3 regions of the Paenibacillus sp. FSL H8-0282 genome follow, and region 1 is predicted to be linked to each of the others. Evidence: riboswitches for the same ligand, from Rfam matches in the RefSeq annotation. Region 1 holds a riboswitch; each other region holds the start of a gene.

What was found. Region 1 has a riboswitch for cyclic di-AMP ahead of NST94_RS00190 (3D domain-containing protein). Riboswitches for the same ligand answer to the same signal wherever they lie in the genome.
Region 2: another riboswitch for cyclic di-AMP. It lies ahead of NST94_RS02675 (hypothetical protein); the one in region 1 lies ahead of NST94_RS00190 (3D domain-containing protein).
Region 3: another riboswitch for cyclic di-AMP. It lies ahead of NST94_RS15990 (APC family permease); the one in region 1 lies ahead of NST94_RS00190 (3D domain-containing protein).

What each region holds. Positions count from the first base shown of each region.
Region 1 is NZ_CP150146.1:38,831-45,609, forward strand. It holds gene NST94_RS00175 (AbrB/MazE/SpoVT family DNA-binding domain-containing protein) at 405-659, opposite strand; gene NST94_RS00180 (HD domain-containing protein) at 955-2,238, shown strand; gene NST94_RS00185 (TatD family hydrolase) at 2,290-3,060, shown strand; cyclic di-AMP (ydaO/yuaA leader) riboswitch at 3,259-3,488, shown strand; gene NST94_RS00190 (3D domain-containing protein) at 3,774-4,940, shown strand; gene rnmV (ribonuclease M5) at 5,117-5,668, shown strand; gene rsmA (16S rRNA (adenine(1518)-N(6)/adenine(1519)-N(6))-dimethyltransferase RsmA) at 5,665-6,549, shown strand; gene yabG (sporulation peptidase YabG) at 6,715-6,779, shown strand, end outside.
Region 2 is NZ_CP150146.1:603,934-610,712, forward strand. It holds gene NST94_RS02670 (hypothetical protein) at 1-91, opposite strand, end outside; cyclic di-AMP (ydaO/yuaA leader) riboswitch at 160-324, opposite strand; cyclic di-AMP (ydaO/yuaA leader) riboswitch at 744-933, shown strand; gene NST94_RS02675 (hypothetical protein) at 1,185-1,601, shown strand; gene kdpA (potassium-transporting ATPase subunit KdpA) at 1,818-3,494, shown strand; gene kdpB (potassium-transporting ATPase subunit KdpB) at 3,511-5,544, shown strand; gene kdpC (potassium-transporting ATPase subunit KdpC) at 5,600-6,208, shown strand; gene NST94_RS02695 (histidine kinase) at 6,313-6,779, shown strand, end outside.
Region 3 is NZ_CP150146.1:3,723,741-3,730,519, forward strand. It holds gene NST94_RS15975 (iron ABC transporter permease) at 1-715, opposite strand, end outside; gene NST94_RS15980 (iron ABC transporter permease) at 715-1,770, opposite strand; gene NST94_RS15985 (iron-hydroxamate ABC transporter substrate-binding protein) at 1,991-2,998, opposite strand; gene NST94_RS15990 (APC family permease) at 3,202-5,019, opposite strand; cyclic di-AMP (ydaO/yuaA leader) riboswitch at 5,144-5,303, opposite strand; gene NST94_RS15995 (disulfide oxidoreductase) at 5,498-5,962, opposite strand; gene NST94_RS16000 (DsbA family protein) at 5,959-6,675, opposite strand.

The DNA.
Region 1 (6,779 bases):
TTCCTAGAATAACTAAGGATTTTCGGAGCCGTTTCGAGCTTGAATGATTTATCTGCGGGTTAATGTATTTTGTACAGTTATTTTTGAATTTTTTTATGTATTTGTTCGTTTAGTTGTACTTCATACAGTTATAAAGGTGGAAAGGATTGATTTCACGGAGATATAGGAAATATAAGTGTATAAAATACAATTAATTCGTTTAATGGTAAAAAGCATTTAAAATAACTGTAAGAAATACAACTAAGTATTACTAGTTCCGTCTTGAAGCACATTGCCCTTAGGGAGGGGATAACCAGGAGGGCAAACCCAGACATAAAAAATACCTCCCGCGGTCACGGGAGGTCAAGGAGATATGAAAAGGTTAGAATTAACAATTTGATTAGTTCTATTATATACTATTTAATTTAGTTTGTCACAGGGGTAGGGATGGAAGATATGCATTCATGACAAACTATTTTTCCTTTAAAGTAAGTTACGTTCTCAGCGTTGCCACAGAAAATGCAGGCAGGCTCATACTTTTTAAGCATAATCCGTTCGCCATCAACGTAAATTTCCAGTGCGTCCTTTTCGCCAATGCCAAGTGTACGGCGTAATTCAATAGGAATAACAACCCGTCCAAGTTCGTCTACTTTTCTTACAATTCCTGTTGATTTCATCATAACAATCGTTACTCCTCTCAATGTTCCAAAAACGTCATTATTCGACATTGTTCACTGTTTTATGATACTTATAATACCAACGATTCCCAAATCAGTCAACCTTTTTTCATAGGCTGAATAAGAAAATTTCCATAAGAACTTTGAATGTCCCTATAAAAATTAAGAATTACCCTGAAAGCATTTTGTCGATTTACCAAGACCAAAAATGATACTTTTCGACAAAGTACGACATAATTACTTATTATATACTGATATTAGTTAAAATCATATTAAATTATTAGAAGGAGTTGATCTCATGAAGCAGCCGCTCACGGAAGAAAAAGTTTTCAAGGATCCCGTTCATAATTATATTCACGTACAGGATACGATTATTTGGCGACTAATTAATACAAAAGAATTTCAGCGTTTACGCCGGATTCGCCAGTTAGGTACCTCATATCTCACTTTTCATGGTGCAGAGCATAGTCGTTTTTCTCATTCTTTAGGAGTATATGAAATTACACGCAGAATCATTTCGCAATTTGAGCGCAGCGGGTATAAGGATTGGATTCCAGAAGAAAGTTTGCTTACTTTGTGTGCGGCTTTGCTGCATGATTTAGGGCATGGCCCATTTTCACATTCTATAGAAGAAGCTTTTGAAATGAACCATGAGGATTGGACCTGCCGGATTATTTTGGAGGACACGGAGATTACCGAAATATTGCGTGATGTGGAGGAAGATTTTCCTCGTAAAGTAGCCTCAGTTATCTCTAAGACATATGAGCATGAAATTGTTGTCAATTTGGTTTCCAGTCCACTGGATGCTGATCGTATGGATTATTTGCTGCGTGATGCGTACTATACAGGTGTAAACTATGGAACCATCGATATTGATCGGATTTTGAGAATGCTTCGTCCTTATAATGGGCGGATTGTAGTAAAAGAATCAGGTATGCACGCCATTGAAGATTATTTAATGTCGCGTTATCAAATGTACTGGCAGGTATATTTTCATCCGGTGACGCGCAGCTCTGAAATTATTTTGCGTCAAATCTTCCGTAGAGCTAAAGAGTTGTTCCAAGAGGGATACAAATTTCGCTTTATGATCGCTCCGCTGGAAGATCTCTTTCGAGGAGAAGTAACAGTGAAGCAATATTTAATGCTTGATGAGGCACTGGTACAGACTGCTTTTATGCAATGGACCCTTGAAGAAGATGAGTTATTAAGCGACTTGTGTACCCGTTTTATTCATCGTAAACTGTATAAATATGTAGAGATCGAGAATTTGGATACAGATATGATTACGGAAATCCGCAGCAGTTTTGCGGGAGCGGGACTTAACCCAGAATATGACTTAGAGATTGATTATCCGACAGATTTGCCTTATGATGTGTTCCGTCCAGGAGCAGCCTTCGACAATAATCAAATTTTACTGCTTGATCGGAATGAGCAATTGCGGGAAATTTCAGAGGTATCGGATATTGTGCGCTCAATAAGCGGGATTCATCGTGGCAGATATCACCTATATTTCCCACAGGATAAGCTGAAAAAAGCCCTTACACGGTTGCCCTCTTCTGTAGCAGAGATTTTTGCAAAATAATACAAATATTTATGGAACTATTGATAAAAACAACAAGGAGTGAGCTTTAAAATGTATCTGTTCGACACTCATACACATTTAGATGCGCCTCAATTCGACGAGGATCGCGAGGAAGTTATAGCTCGTGCAGTAGAGGCCGGAGTTAGCAAGATGATCAATATTGGATTTAATCGGGAAACGATCCCTTCAACGATGAAGCTGGCTGAATCTTATGATTATATTTATGCAGCGGTGGGCTGGCATCCACAGGATGCGATTGATATGAAAGAGGGGGACCTCGATTGGATCGCCTCTCTTTGCAGCCATGAGAAAGTGGTGGCCATCGGAGAGATTGGGTTGGATTATTATTGGGATACCTCTCCCAAGGATGTGCAGCAGGAGGTCTTCCGCAAACAAATTGGACTAGCCCGTGAACTAAAAATGCCAATTTGCATACATGACCGTGATGCCCATGAAGATGTCGTACGGATTTTACGGGAGGAAAAAGCAAATGAAATTGGTGGCGTAATGCATTCTTTCTCAGGCAGCTGGGAAACCGCAAAAATGTGTCTAGATCTAGGATTTCATTTGTCATTTGGAGGACCGATCACGTTCAAAAATGCCAGAGTGCCTAAAGAGGTGCTTGCACAGACGCCATTGGACCGATTATTGATCGAAACAGACGCTCCATATTTGACTCCACACCCCTTCCGAGGCAAGCGAAATGAGAGTGCTCATGTGAAGTTAGTAGCAGAGGCTGCGGCTGAAATTAAAGGGTTAACATGGGAAGAATTGGCTAAAATTACGTATGCGAACGCACTGGAACGATTTGGGATTGTCTGAAAACAGGAGTAAAACGGGTGAAAAATAGAGAATGGCCGATATATTAAACTTTTTTAATATAAAAACGGCTGATTATTACAATATTTTAACCATATATTTGCGTAAACGTGGTTGAATCGTCCTTTACAACATGCATCAAAACAGGATATCATCTTTTCAGTGATGTGAGCTGTTGTTATTGTGACAGCCATTGATTCATGGATCGTCTCGCTGAGTCTCCGTATGGAGAACGGGGGAACCAATATTGAACTGCCGCATGCCTGTATCTTGAATACGACTAGGAATTGCCGCAGAACAATATTTGATTTCTTCACGTGGTCTTTGGGGTGAATTTAAGGGCAACCGCCGTGAGCGGGTGACCTGAAATAGGGCGTCTCTCTTTCGTCCGAACCCGACAGCTAACCCCGTAAGCGCAAGTAAGAGAGGCAACCTCGTGCACAAACATTCCCGCGTATTCTGACATCGGAGAAGCCACGAAAGAGTCCTCAAGAGAACTCTTTTTAGGCTTCTTTATTTTTGAATAAACTGAATGTTGCCCGCATACTGTTATATAACAGGTGTGGGAGTAGCTGTGCCGAGCAGGCGATCCATGAGCAGGAGACGCTAAGTTAATACGTGCGTATCCTGTGACAATCTCAAATAGTTTCGTCAAAGAAATTCAGTCCTCATGATATACAAATTGACGACGAGGCTATGTAAGGAGGATGGAGAGAATGGGCTTATTCCAACCAGAGGTATCCCATGATTCGCAGTCATCCAGCAGGTCTTTCGCATTACGGTGGGAGCAAGTAAATACTCGCGTACTTTTACTTGCAGGTGTGATTTCAATCGCAATCGCGCTGTTAATTCTGCTGTACGTACACGGTCAAAGTAATAAACAATTAGTTTTAGTAATAGACGGGCAAACACAGACACTTGAAACGCGAGAAGCACTTCTTGGTGATGTGTTGGAGAAAGAGCAAATTTCGCTGCAGCCGCATGATGAATTATCTTTAGGTCTGAGTGATGAAATAAAAGACGGTGACCGTGTCGTTATCAATCGTGCGCAGAAATTTAGCCTTACTGCGGACGGAGCAACAAAAACGTTATATACGACCGAAGACACTATCGGTCAAGCGATTGACAAACTGGGTATCAACCTAGAAGGCTATGACAAGATTTTTCCTTCGTTAGACACCACCATCTCTGCTGACATGGAGATTAAGATCGTTCGTATCAACAAGCAAACGGTACAGCGAACAACTAACTTACCTTTCCGTGTTATTAAGACAGCAGATCCCTCCCTTACTGTGGGAACAGTTAGAGTGGCACAGGCAGGCAAACCAGGCGTCATGGTTCAGCATATTGAAAAGATCTATCAAGACGGAGAACTGGCCTCTATGCGCATGATCGGCAAGGAAGTACAAACGGTAACAAAAGATAAGATCATTGCCGTTGGTACTAAAGCACTTCCTAAGCCTACTGTAGTTGCTAAAGCTACAACAACTTCCAAATCAAGCACTACCTCCAAAACGACTAAAGTTAGCGCTAAGACTAAGAACGTCACAAGCAAGGCTGGCGTAGACTTTGAGTACAAGAAGATGATTAAGAACGTCTCCATGACAGCTTATTCGTCAGAAGAGCCAGGGATAGGTACTAAAACTGCCTCCGGAACACGCGTAACGGAAGGTCGTACAATTGCAGTAGATCCGAATGTAATTCCTATTGGCTGGTGGGTTTATATCGATGGGCTTGGATTCCGCCGTGCAGAGGATACTGGCGGTGCCATTAAAGGCAATAAAGTGGATGTCTATTATGATTCCCTGAGCCATGCTCGTAATTTCGGCCGTAAATCACGTACTGTTTATGTGATTGGACCTGTGAAACCAGAGCTTAACTAGAACTGAAGCTTTTGCAAAAAATCCTTTGATAAGCTATAGTGATGATAACCGTTAAGGAACGCTGGATGATCATTTCGTTGATCGCAGAGCAACCGCTCATCACTTATACATTCTTTAACCAAAAGAAGAGGAGCGAATCCTCTTCTTTTTGCTTTTTTTGGAAGGAGTCAAGAAATATGATTAAGGAATTAATCGTCGTTGAAGGCAAAAGCGATACCGTAGCCATTAAGCGTGCTGTAGAAGCGGATACCATTGAGACAGGCGGCTCTGCTGTAAACCGGACTGTAATTGCTAAGATCGCGCTTGCTATGGAACGTAGAGGGGTTATTATTCTTACGGACCCGGACCATGCTGGGGAGCGAATTCGTAAAATCGTTTCAGCGAAGGTGCCGGGCTGCAAGCATGCTTTTATTCCAGAGAAGGACGCAACTCGAAAAGGGGATATCGGTGTAGAGAATGCATCGCCAGAGGCGATTCGTCATGCGCTGCGTAATGTACATACCTCTTTTGAAGGAGCACCTGCTTTGATTGGTATTGATGATCTTATGGCCGCTGGAATGCTTGTACACCCTCGGGCTGCTGAAAGACGTATGGCGCTTGGTAATTTGCTTGGAATCGGATATTGTAACGGCAAACAGCTGTACAAGCGGCTGGCGATGTTTGGGATTACGCGGGAGGAATTTGCCGGGGCTCTCGCCCAAATTGATCAGGGAGGCATTACTTCATGAGTGGTAGAGAGGAAATTTCGACTCCAAAACGGACCAAAGAGATTATTCAACGTTATGGATTCAAGTTCAAGAAAAGCCTGGGACAGAATTTTTTGATTGATCAAAATATTTTGGACAAGATTGTAGACGCTGCTGGACTAGATAGCGATTCTGGGGCGCTGGAGATCGGGCCGGGAATTGGAGCGCTGACGGAGCGTCTGGCACTAACAGCGGGTGCTGTAACTGCCGTAGAGATTGACCGTAGACTGATTCCAATATTAAAAGACGTACTTTCCCCCTATCCCCATGTTAAGGTTCGTAACGATGATGTCCTCAATGTGAACTTGCAGGAAATGTTCAAGGAAGATTTCACCACTGTGAACAAGGTCAGTGTGGTTGCTAACCTGCCTTATTATGTGACTACTCCGATTCTGATGAAGCTGCTCGAAGAGAAGCTTCCCCTTGATAACATCGTTGTAATGATTCAGAAGGAGGTTGCGGAGCGTATGGCTGCATCTCCAGGTGGAAAGGAATACGGAAGTCTTAGCATTGCCGTGCAGTACTACAGCGAGCCTGAGCTCGTCTGTATCGTGCCACGTACGGTATTCATCCCTCAACCTAATGTGGAGTCTGCTGTTATCCGTCTGAAGGTTAGAGAGCATCCTCCGGTAAAGGTGGAGAGTGAGAAGCATTTCTTTGAAGTGGTTCACGCTTCTTTCACACAGCGCCGCAAGACGATTGCTAACAATCTGAAGGCTCGTTACTTCCCTGAACAAGGACGTGAGCAGCTGGAGGCTTTACTCGCAGAAGCGGGTATTGAACCGACCCGTCGCGGAGAAACACTCAGTCTTGAAGAATACGCCCGCTTAAGCAGTGTTTTGCTAGCCGCTGGAATTGAATAAGCAATAAGAAACGGTTGTTGTCTTAAAGGACGACAACCGTTTCTCGTAGAAATATAAGGATGTTATTTTGGTGGAGCATTATACATTCTTATATTTTAAAAATATGGCGAGTTATGAACCAACTGAGGCCTTTGCCCATACGATGGGGTAGAGGTGGTGGTTGTAATGAATTTAGGAGACTTGGTCGTTCGCAAATCTTATGGCGGTGATTTAACATTTCGTGTAGATAA
Region 2 (6,779 bases), 570 kb from region 1:
GATGTATCCCTAAATAATAGTGCTTCAAAACATTCACCCCATCCAGCGTGCTATCACCTAATAAGCTCAGGTAACGCAAAAACCGCAGCAAGAGGAGGACCTCTGCTGCGGTTTTGGATTACAGGCAGATATACCTGGGCCAAAGCGTGGCGGATCAAGGGTCTCTCTCTTTACGCTTACGAGGTTAGCTGTCGGATTCGGACGGTGAGAGTCGCCCTACCTATTGAGACTTATGCAGTCTCCTTTGGATTCACCCCAAGTAGGCCAGGTGGCCTGATGGTTCCCCCGTTCCCTGCGAATGCAGGAACTCAGCGTTGATTGTTTTTCATGAATTAGATTCAACCCGAATCATACTCTTTTCAAGATTTTCTGTAAAAAACGGAAAATGTTCTTTTAGAGCAATTTTAACCATATCCTGCCGACTACGACTGAAAAACGAGGTAAATAGGTATTTATGGCGTGTTATCGCGCCTCTTTCTCGCTCAGCCTCAGCTTCTTGCGTTTCTACCTATAATGGGAATTTGCAGTATTTTCGCTCTAAAAAGGTGAATAAAATCACATGGGTTATAGATAGCGATTAAACGCTCCAAACTCGAGTAAACAAGAGATATAGAGAGATTAGATATCAAGTAAGCGCTATCTAATGGGAAAATAGTTTTTAATTTGCATTATTTTGGCATCATTCAGGTTTTACAAGTCTTCGTGCATAAGAGTATGATTACTCCTGTTTCAACGACAATCGAATATTTGATCCGCTTAATTTCCGGTAAGGAAAGCGGGGGAACCAACAATCGGCAGCCGATGTGAGAGTCGGAAGCCGATTATGGGGTGAATCCTGTAGAGGGTGTGAGTGAGCTCGCATCTATACAGGTAGGGCGACTCTCACCGCCCGAATCCGACAGCTAACCTCGTAAGCGTATGGAGAGAGGATGAGTGCAATGTGACCGCTAGCGAGCCACAGAGGAGATCCTTTGTGGCTTTTTGCTGTGCTCTTAGAAGCAAAGCATTTATGGAGGCCTCCCCTAAGAGGTCGCTAAATTCATCATTAGCGGTATTTGTAAGGCAGCGTCTAATGACGTGACACAACCGAGCTTTAGGTTGTGCCCGAAAATGACGATAGGTCAACATCCTTTCGGAGATTTTCGTTGCCTCCTTGTTGTAAATGAGCAGGAGGAGAAAAAAAGATGACGGATCAGAATGAATATGTGCTTGTATGTGCGCCTACAAAGGCGGGAGAACATTTCATTAAACTTCTGAAGTTCAGGGGTATTAAGATGGCGGGATTAACCAACAATGTGGCTGAGAAAGCTTTACTTGAGGAGCTCGGGATTGAGCAGGTTATTCTAGTGGATACCCGCCATCAGAGCACTTGGTTTCGCCCATCGTTCCCGGTAGGCAGGGTATATCTGTTTGAGAGCAGCTTTCCGCTTTGCTGCCGCTATATTCAGATGTGCCGTACCTGGACGACACAGCCGATTTTTGTGATTACAAGTTCAATAAATCCTAGATTGGTCTATAAAAGACTTGGTGCGAGCTATGTAATCTATTCCCATAGTGGTGATGCTGATTTTCTAATCGATAGATCACCTCATCAAGGATAATGGAAGGAGTGCGGAAGATATGATGGATCTGTATATGGTGGCTTCGTTAGCTGTAATTTACGGGTTATTTTATGGCTTTATGCGCTGGTGCGCAGGTGTAGTTGAGGATACGGGGAGGGATAAGCTGTGATTCTAGTAATCGCTGTTACCCTACTGTTGTTTATATATCTGGTTTACGCGTTGATTCATCCTGAGAAATTTTAAGGAGGGGCATTCATGGGCATTTTGCAAATAGTCGTCGTAATTGTAATTCTCATCTTGCTGGTCAAGCCGATGGGAACGTATTTATATCATGTATTTTCTAACGAACCGAATCGTACGGATCGCTGGTTTGCAGGCACAGAGAAAGGTATTTATAAGCTGATCGGCCTGAAAAAACGGGACGGAATGTCCTGGAAGAAGTATGCACTCAGCTTTGTTTTAACTAATATCGTACTGGTTGCTTTCAGTTATATTTTTCTAAGATTACAGCGGGGATTGCCGCTGAACCCGAATGGAATTGCCGATATGGAACAGACGCTTTCATTCAATACGGTGATCAGCTTTATGACCAATACGAACCTGCAGCATTATAGCGGGGAGACGGGACTATCGTATTTTTCACAAATGGCAGTCATCACGATGATGATGTTCACGTCTGCAGCGAGCGGATTTTCTGTTGCGGTTGCTTTTGTCAGAGGGATTACAGGACAGAAATCAGTCGGGAACTTTTTCGAGGACTTCGTAAAAGCACATATTCGTGTATTCATTCCATTAGCTCTGCTAGTTTCATTGGTGCTGGTAGGATTGCATGTGCCACAAACGCTCAAGCCATCGCTTGAGGTCACTACACTCGAAGGGCAGACGCAACAAATCGCTATCGGTCCAGTCGCTTCTTTGGAATCAATTAAACACTTAGGTACGAATGGTGGCGGCTTCTTCGGAGCCAATTCAGCGCATCCTTTTGAGAACCCTAATCCACTTACGAACGTTCTGGAGATTCTCTCTATGTGGATGCTGCCAGCCTCTCTGCCATATATGTACGGATTGTTCGCTAAGAACAAACGTCAGGGCTGGGTGATTTTCACAGCAATGATGACCTTGTTCGTACTACTGCTGGGATTGAATTATTATGCGGAAACCAAAGGCAATCCAGCTATCAATGCGCTGGGGATCGAGTCTTCGCAAGGCAGCATGGAAGGTAAAGAGGTACGTTTTGGTATCCCGCAATCTTCGCTGTTCACTTCGGTAACAACGGCAGCTACGACAGGTAGTGTTAACAATATGCATGATACGCTGACACCGCTGGGTGGCATTACCCCTCTGGCCCTAATGATGCTCAACAACGTCTTCGGGGGAAAAGGTGTCGGACTAATCAATATGCTGATGTATGCCATCATGGGTGTCTTCTTATGTGGACTAATGGTTGGCAGAACACCAGAGTTTCTCGGGCGAAAGATAGAAGCCAAGGAGATGAAGCTAATTGCGATTGCTATCCTTGTGCATCCGTTCATTATCCTTGTACCAACAGCAGGTGCGTTCTTAACGGACTTGGGCAACGGTGCCATCACGAATCCCGGATTCCATGGACTTAGCCAAGTGTTATATGAATATGTCTCTTCTGCCGCGAACAATGGTTCAGGATTTGAAGGGCTTGCGGACAACACCACCTTTTGGAATGTTACAACCGGGATCGTAATGCTGCTTGGCCGTTATGTCTCTATAATCGCGATGCTGGCAGTTGCAGGCTCACTGATCCAGAAGAAGCCAGTTCCTGAGACGATTGGCACATTCCGCACAGACAATGGTCTGTTCACCGGAATTCTGATTGGTACCGTTGTAATTATCGGGGCTCTGACGTTTCTGCCAGTCATTGTGCTCGGCCCGATTGCAGAATATTTGACCTTACGGTAGGAAGAGGGAGAACAAGATGAGTACTGTAAAAAGAAAAAAGCTGCTGACGGGACCCATACTCCTAAGCGCTGTAAAGGATAGCTTTATTAAGCTTAACCCGGTGACGTTAATTAAAAATCCGGTCATGTTCGTAGTCGAAATCGGTACGATTATTGTATTGCTTATGGTACTGGCCCCCGGATATTTTAATGCAGAGAAATCGGTAGGCTTCAATATCACAGTGTTGTTCATTCTGCTATTCACAGTGCTGTTTGCCAACTTCGCTGAAGCGCTGGCTGAAGGCCGCGGGAAAGCCCAGGCGGATTCACTCAAGAAAACGAAACAGGATATCACAGCTAACAAACTCGTTGGAGGGTCTGTGAAGACCGTTTCTTCTTCCGAGCTTCGTAAAGGAGATATTGTCATCGTCAGTCAGGGAGAACTTATCCCTGGCGATGGTGAAGTAATTGAAGGGCTGGCCTCCGTAGATGAATCTGCAATTACAGGTGAATCTGCACCTGTTATTAAGGAAGCCGGCGGAGATTTTGGCTCAGTCACAGGCGGCACCCGGGTAGTCAGTGATGAGATTAAAGTCAAAATTACCAGTGATCCCGGTGAGTCATTCCTGGATCGGATGATCTCCCTCGTTGAAGGGGCGAAACGTCAAAAGACACCCAATGAAATTGCACTAAATACACTCTTGATCAGTCTGACGTTGATTTTCCTGATTGTAGTAGTGACCTTGCGGCCAATTGCGACTTATCTGGGCGTTGATCTAGATATTCCTGTTATGATCGCCTTGCTGGTCTGTCTGATCCCGACCACAATCGGGGGACTGCTCTCCGCTATCGGGATAGCAGGGATGGACCGCGTCACACAGTTTAATGTCCTTGCTATGTCAGGGAAGGCCGTTGAAGCTGCCGGCGACATTAATACAATGATTCTAGATAAGACAGGTACGATTACTTTCGGAAACCGGATGGCGAGTGATTTTGTGCCTGTTGGAGATGAAACGGAAGCTGAGCTTACGGCTTGGGCAGCTATTAGTTCGCTAAAGGATGAGACTCCGGAAGGACGTTCGGTTATTGAGCTGGCTAAGAAGCTGGAGCGCAGCTATGACAGCAAACTTGCTGAAGGCGGAGAGTTCGTAGAGTTTAAGGCTGAGACCCGGATGAGTGGTATAGATCTACTTGATGGACGATCTGTTCGTAAAGGGGCAGTCGATTCCGTGAAGAAATGGGTACAGTCGAAGGGCGGAGTCATTCCCGCGAACCTCGACAGTAATTCCGATGCTATCGCTCGGATGGGGGGGACCCCGCTTGCTGTTGCGGTAGACAACCGGATTTATGGACTTATTTACTTAAAGGATACGGTTAAGCCAGGGATGAAAGAGCGGTTTGATGAGCTGCGAAAAATGGGAATCAAGACTATCATGTGTACAGGGGACAATCCGCTGACCGCAGCTACTATTGCCCGTGAAGCAGGGGTAGATGATTTTATTGCAGAGAGTACACCTGAGGATAAAATAGCGGTTATCCGCCGTGAGCAGAACGAAGGCAAGCTGGTGGCAATGACTGGTGATGGTACGAATGACGCACCTGCCCTTGCCCAAGCTGATGTGGGCTTAGCGATGAACAGTGGGACTACAGCCGCTAAGGAAGCAGCAAACATGGTTGATCTGGACTCCGATCCCTCGAAGATCATTGAGGTTGTAGCTATTGGTAAACAGCTACTGATGACGCGGGGCGCGTTGACAACGTTCAGTATTGCGAATGATATCGCTAAATACTTCGCAATTATTCCGGCAATGTTCATGCTCGCCATTCCCGAAATGGAAGCCCTGAATGTCATGGGATTGGGTTCACCTAGCTCGGCAATTATATCTGCATTAATATTTAATGCGATTATTATTCCGCTGCTGATCCCATTGGCTATGAAAGGTGTCTCGTATAAAGCGATGAGTTCTACGAAGCTGCTGGGACGTAATATTTTTATCTATGGTTTAGGTGGAGTAGTCGTTCCTTTTGCGGGCATCAAGCTTATTGATTTGCTCGTAAGTGTATGGATTTAACAACGGATTGACTAATCATTGAAAGGGTGAGAGCATCGTGAATAACAGAAAATCGATTGCGGACGCTGAAGAACAGTTGTCATCATCGAAGGGTGCTAATTTCTTTATTATATTACGGCTATGTCTAGTGTTTATTGTTCTTTGCGGAGTGATTTATCCTCTGACTACTACAGCGATTGCTCAAGTTCTGATGCCATCGCAAGCAAACGGCAGTCAGCTGAAGAATGACGCTGGAGTAGTTGTGGGCTCAGAACTCATCGGGCAAAGCTTTACGGACCCGGCATTATTCCATGGCCGTGTATCCAGCATTGATTATAAAGCGGAAGCCTCAGGTTCCAATAACTACGGCCCATCCAACCCGGATATGCTGCAGCGGACGAAGGATTCCATCACACAGTGGCAGCTTGATAATCCGGATGTGCCTGTAAACAAGCTGCCGGTTGATTTAGTAACCAACTCGGGTTCAGGTCTTGATCCGCATATCACTCCTGCGTCGGCAATTGTGCAGATTCCCCGGATCAGTAATTTGACTGGGATTCCAGCCGCGCAGCTGGAAGAGCTAGTGAATAAGCAGACCGAAGGTCGCGATCTAGGGCTGTTTGGTGAAAAGCGGGTAAATGTTCTTAAGCTGAACATGGAGCTGCAGAAATTAACGAACAAATAAATATAGCTAATATCCCTGCCCGATTGTTCAAACTGGGTCAGGGATATCTTGCTTTCTGGCATAGAAGAGTGAATGGATGAACGGGTTATTAAGGAGTGGTCTTGATGGGAACATATCGGAGGAAGACGCCGGAGGAACTGCTGCTCTCTATTTATGAGCTGCATCGTGGACGCCTGAAGATCTATATAGGTCCGGTCAGTGGATCAGGCAAGACCTATCAGATGCTGCGTGAGGGTCAGGCGCTGAAAGCACAGGGCATCGATGTTGTAATCTGTGCGGTTTCAACCAACCAGAGTCCAGAAACAAGGGATCAGCTGGGTGACTTGGAACGAATTCCAAGTATTCATTGGTTTCAGAAGGAGATCGAGAAGAAGGATCTGGACGTGGAGGCCATTGTGGCACGTAATCCAGAGGTTGTACTGACCGATGGATTGGCTCATCATAATCGCGAGGGTGCGGAGAGATCAACTAGGCTGGAGGATATCAAATATTTATTGGGCTGTGGAATTAGTGTCATCACAACTGTAAACGTATACGAGCTGGAGGGCGCAGCAGATCTAGCGCGGAAGTG
Region 3 (6,779 bases), 3.1 Mb from region 1:
AAGTGTGGTCCCCTAGATTCAATACATTTAGAACCCGGGCTTTATAGAAGGCGAACGGTAACAGAATCGCGATCCAAGGCAGCAAAGCAAGGACGAATCTCCAATCCCCACCCCATATTTTCCCGGCGATCCAAGTAGCTACAAATTGATAATTATTAGGATCAAGCCTAAGTGCCAATACAAGCTGGCAAGCATTGATTCCTGCAGCGACCGCAATCCCGATAAGGATCAGCCTTGTAGGAGACAGACCATCTGCCTTCCGGTAGGCAAGAATATAGATTAAAGCTGCGGTCAGGCCAGCCCCACCAAGCGCTAGGAGAGGCAAGACAAATACCGGAGCTGCTGTTGTAGCCGGAAAAAACGAGATAAAAATGATTACCGCAAAACCTGCACCAGCACTTATGCCCAGCGTAGCCGGTTCTGCGAGTGCATTACGTGCGAGACTTTGTAGAATACAGCCCGATACTGCAAAGCCCGCTCCAACTAACAATGAAATTACGATGCGGGGTAATCTGAAATCAAATAAAATAAGCTTTTGCTGATGTGTTCCATCACCCATGAGTGTATGTAATACCTCTAGTGGGGATAGACGCATAAACCCTGTATTCATACTGACTATAAACACAACGACGATCAGTATAGCAAGGAGCACTAACACCGTTAAGGCGCGTGTGCGGCGTTCTTTTTCATCTGGAGTAAGGGTTAATTTGGGCATTACAGCTCCCCCTTCCGCTTACTCGCTAAATAAATAAAGAACGGTACGCCGATGATGGCAATTAAGGCTCCTAGCGGTGTCTCATACGGTGCATTTATCATTCTTGCGGCAATATCTGCAAAGATAATCAATAAGCTCCCTAGAACTGCGGAGCAAGGGATAATCCAGCGGTAGTCCACTCCAACGAAATAACGAGTAACATGTGGAATAATTAGTCCTATAAAAGCAATCGGGCCAACCGTTGAAACCGCACTTCCAGCTAAGATAACCACAACAATCATACATGCCAATTGAACTAACCTTGTCCGCTGCCCCAGGCCAACCGCAACTTCTCTTCCTAAGCTGAGCAATGTGACGGATCGTGATAACATCATTGCTGCAATTAAGGCTACGGCCACCCAAGGGAATATAATCTTGATCTGAGTCCAGCTAGCTCCACCCATCCCACCAGCTAACCAGAAGGCTATGTCCTGAGATAAGTTGAAAAGAATAGCTACTCCCTGACTAATAGCAACCAATAAAGCACTAACTGCCGAACCTGCTAATGTCAATCGCAAGGGGGTCAGGCCATTAAAAGAAAGCGAACCGATTCCGAATACGATAAAAGAGGCCACAGCGGCACCGATAAAGCAATACAACATTAGTGAAGTGAATGAGAGTGAGGGTGCAAAAGCAAATACTATGGCCAGCGCTACCCCTGCTCCTGCATTCAAGCCTAACAGCCCTGAATCCGCAAGCGGGTTTCTTGTCATCCCCTGCATGATAGCCCCTGCTACTGCGAAGCAAGCACCAACTAAGGCGCCAGCAATAGCACGTGGAAATCGCAGTTCTCTAATCACCTGATGTTTTTGTAAATCTGGATTGAAATGAAATATAGCTTCCCATACCGTAGCTAACTTGATATCTGCCGCCCCCACTGAGACCGAAAGTGCCAATCCGAAGGCAATAGCAGCAAGTCCAAAAATAAGAATACCAATGGCAGCTGCCGGTCGGGTATGTAGAGCTTTTTTGGGTTCATTTTTAATACGATTTGCGAAATCTGAGGGTGAAACCATGAGTCGTCTCCTTATTCAATAGTTACAATGGTTTATATGATAACAACAATCATTCTCATTATCGCAAAAATATTTATGTTGTACAATTGCAGGAACGATTTTTCCGTACTATGGGATTGGTTTATAAAAAAATGGTGCAGATCTTTGTATCCCGAGATACTTGATCTGCACGCCCTTCCCCACCGAAATGATCAGTCTCATTCATGGTGAATTACGACTTTTATTTCACAAGACTTTTTAGCACATCGTCAATGATTTTTCTGCCAGCGTTCGCACCACTGTAAAGCCAGCTGCTTGTTGAGCTCATTTCATGCACATTTCCAGCTTTTACAGCTGGGATGCCCTTCCAGATTGCACTATCTAGGATCTCCGAACCCTCAGTCTTATCACTATTTACAAGGAAAATATGATCTGCGGTCAGCTCAGAAAGCTTCTCTAGTGAGATCGGATTCCAAGTTGCTCTTGTTCCTACTGGGATCTCTGTTACTAAGTTAGGCAGCGTTACGCCAAGGTCTGTATATAATACAGCTCCACTGCTGCGGGTTTCGTCTACAATATAGAAGTTTTTTTGCACCAACCATAAAATAGCCGCGGACTCTTGTCCAATAGCTCCTGCAAGCTGTTCTTTCGCAGCCGCTGCTTTAACATCATAATCTTTAATGGCTTTTTCTGCTTCAGGGGTTTTGTTCAAAATCTCACCCATCTTGAGCAACGATTTGCGCCAATCTTGATTTAGTTCATCCCCAATTACATAAGTGGGTGCAATCTTATTCAACTGATCGTAAATCCCGTTCTGAACAGAAGACTCCGATGGGATGATAATAAGATCCGGAGCAAAACTGGTTACAGCCTCTAACGGAAGGTCGTAACTAATTGTAGGAACATCCTTCAATTCAGTGGCCAGATAATCCTGAACGCCGTTTGTAACTGACCATTGAGCTACTGGAGTTACACCCAGAGTTACCAAAGAGTCTTCCAAATATGAACCCAGAACGCGCTGTGGATTAGCCGGAATCGTTACTTTATGACCCATTGCATCTGTTAACGTCTTAGGTGCAGCAGGTGCCTCTGTAGATTCTGCTGTAGGCGCTGTTGTAGGCGCTGTTCCTGCATTTGATGAGCTTTCAGCATTATTATTACCACAAGCGGAAAGTATTAGCGTCATCACTATTAGTCCGCTCATCGTCACTTTCATGCTTCCTGATCTTTTTCTGTTAAGCCAAAACATTAAAAACCCTCCTATATGTAACTGCTTTGATATTCAAAGGTGACCTTTACCTCTGCTTCACTTTTAAATGATATTGATTCTCATTCTCTGTGTCAACATATAAATTTCAAATTCTGTGGATTTGCAACAATTTCCTTCATATAAAATACAAAAGAGGTTATATTCCGAACGTTCCGGATATAACCTCATCTTTAATCTTCTACTTATTTATTTAAATGATACGGGACAGTCGCTACTACAACGTCCTTTTGATTCATTAGATACGAGCGGATTAAAAAGCTGGTCTGATTATGAAGCACGGCTTGCCACCAATGTTTGGTAATAAACTGTGGAATCAAAATCGTGATGTGATCCGTCGCAGCGGTCTTCCACTCTACCGTATCGATAAACTTCACTAACGGACGAATGATACTACGATATCTGGAACGAAGAACAATCAGGCGTACACCTGGATTCCATTCCTCCCACCGTTGCTCCATCTTATGAATGTCTTCTTCATCAAAGCCTACATACACAGCAACAACATTATCTGTTAGAGACTTCGCATAGCTGATGGAATGTAATACAGCACGTGTAACCCCTGCAACAGGAACAACTACAGTACTTCCTTTAATTACAGGTTTATCAGTAGCCGGACATATACGCAGTTGATCCGCAGTATTCAAATAATGCTTATGAATACGGTGGAACACGAACATTACAGCAGGTAAGAAAATGAATGCCATCCATACGCTCGAGAATTTAGTAATGATAAATATAAGCGTAATCGTCAATGTAGTCAGCATACCGATGGTATTTACTACAAATCTTTTCACCCATCCAGCGGGTCTTGTTTTGATCCAATGCACCATCATCCCCAGTTGGGATAAGGTAAAAGGAATGAACACGCCTACCGCATATAGTGGAATCAAACCTTCCGTATTCCCATGGAATGCAGTCACAAGTATGATAGACATAACTCCTAGAAAAATAATGCCGTTTGAGAAGCCCAGGCGGTCACCACGGACCATAAATGCATGTGGCAGATATTTATCTTTTGCAAACATAAAGGCGAGCAGCGGAAACGCTGAATATGCTGTATTAGCTGCCAAGAACAAAATCACTGCTGTAATCCCTTGAATGAAAAAGTACAATCCGCCACGGCCAAAGGTCGATTCAGCGATCTGAGAGACAACCGTAGCCTTTTCATCTGGCACAATACCATACCAATATGCCAGCACAGTGATTCCGGTAAACATAAAGCCAAGGATAAGTCCCATGATCATTAGCGTCTTGGCTGCATTTTTCTCAGCCGGTGCCTTAAAGTTTGGGATCGCATTAGATACGGCCTCAACCCCCGTTAGGGCTGAACAACCAGAGCTAAACGCTTTTAATAGTAGAAACAAACTTACATTAGATACGGCGCTGCCTATTTCAGGAACATTCGCATGCGCGCCACCCATTGCATATTTAACGATACCGGAGATAATCAGAACAACAATCGAAACCACAAACAAATACACTGGAATTGCGATAAATGAAGCCGATTCAGTCACTCCGCGAAGATTAATGATTGTTAATAAAACGATAACAGATACAGCGATGAGAACAGTATGATTATGAAGACTTGGAAAAGCCGATGTGATCGCATCCGTCCCTGCCGAGGCACTAACCGCTACGGTAAGAATGTAATCCACCAATAATGAACCCCCAGCGAGCAGCCCTGTCGGAATACCAAGATTACTCTTGGCTACGATATAAGCTCCGCCTCCTTGCGGATAAGCAAAAATCGTCTGCCGATAGGATAAAATCAGGATGGCCAGCAGGCCCAATACGGCTAATGCAATTGGCAGGGAATACCAGATGGCAGTAAACCCGGCAGCCACTAGTACAATCAGAATTTGTTCCGTTCCGTAGGCTACAGACGAGAGCGCATCAGAAGACAGAACAGCCAGTGCTTTAACCTTGGATAACTTTTCATGATCGAGTTCATTCGACTTCATCGGACGTCCGATCAATAGTCGTTTTACCTTGCTTACCATGGTGGATACAGTTCCTTTCTTTGGGAGCTGAAACGGAATTTCCGTGCGCTGTTTTCATCGGTGGATTTCATAAATGCAGACACAAAAATAAGCATACGGAAATGATCCGCATGCTTATGCATGGTCATTTTCCCACCTTGCTTACGAGGTTAGCTGGCGGATTCGGGCTGTGGTTATAGCCCTACGGTAGAGGTCTGTTCGACCCGGTTCCGATTCACCCCATTGGCATGAATGCCAAGTTTGGTTCCCCCGTTTTTCCTAAGAAAATTCAGCGCATATTCAACTTCTCACAAGGTCTAATATTAGTCTACAAAGTGCCTACAGTAAAGCGTTGAAAAAAATGAAAAAAGAATGAAAAAACATCCAATAAGCTCAAATATAGCGTCTTATTGGATGCTCTCTTTCATTATCTTCAATTATCCCTCTAGCCCGTGATTTTAATACCTTTTCAGCTTTTTTGTACCTTCCAAAGTAAAAACTAAAATCCTAAGCTCTCCTCAGCATCTACTTCAATCACTTCTTCTTCCCTACGTCCATACCAAAGAAGGAGACTTATTAGAGCAAACGCTATTAAAGCTAACAAAGGAATCGTTATAAATCCGAAGTAGTTCAAGTAATCTTTATTACAAGGAACACCAACTGTACAAGGTAGAACTTTACTTAACGCTGGAATCTTCTGTTCCGCATAATGATAGATTGAGATACTGCCACCAATCAAACTTAATGGAAGCACATAAGGAATGATGCGCTTATCTCCACGGAAAGTGGCAATTCCCAACAAAAATAACTGCGGATACATAAAAATCCGCTGAAACCAGCAAAGCTTACAAGGTTCATACTTCAAGACTTCACTTAAATACAAGCTACCAGCTACAGCAACCAAAGAGACGAACCAGGCCAGATAGAGGCAGTTACGCTTGCAAAAAGATAGGAATTTTGTCACTTTGCCTCCACTGCTTTTGCGGCGGCGTTAATTTCAGATGTAATCGCTTCAATATCGAAAGGTTCAGCCGTTTTCACTCCATTAATGTAGAGCGAAGGCGTAGTTGTCACGCCTGAGTCAGTTGCCAACTGAATGTCTTTCTTCAGCTCATCTGCATAAGTTTTCTCTTGGATGTCTTTACGCAACAGATCGTAATCGATCGCTAATTTCTCTTTTTCAGCAAGGCTTACCAAGAAATCCTCAGTCGCCCATTCCACGCTCTCATCCCCTTGCTGCGCATACACAGCATCATAGAACTTCCAGAATTCATCCTTATTCTGATGGTATACAGACAATGCAGCTAGTGAAGCTGTCTCAGAGTCAGGACCAACGAAAGCCATATTTACAAAGTAAAGAGCTGCTTTTCCCTCGTTGACAAAATCTTGAACAATTTTCGGTTTCATGGAGCCAGCAAACTGGGAACAAGCTGGACATTTGAAATCACCAAATTCAACAAGCTTAACAGGTGCATCCTCATTACCAATCCTAGGTAGCTCACTGTAATTGAATTCTACCGGTTCTCCTGTAGAGACATTCTTTGCTGCATCTTTCGAAGCTAACATAAACAATCCAACAAAAATGATAACTACTACAGCTATTGAACTAATAACTAAAATTCTCGTTTTCTGCTTCTGTTGCTCCTGTTCTACCCGTCGTTTCTCTTGTTTGCTCAACTGGGGAACATTTGGACTTTTTTTAGGTTTACTCAAGGAGAATTCCTTTCTGTCCTCTAGGGACTAATGTAGTTTTTATCATATACATTTAAAATTATATAATT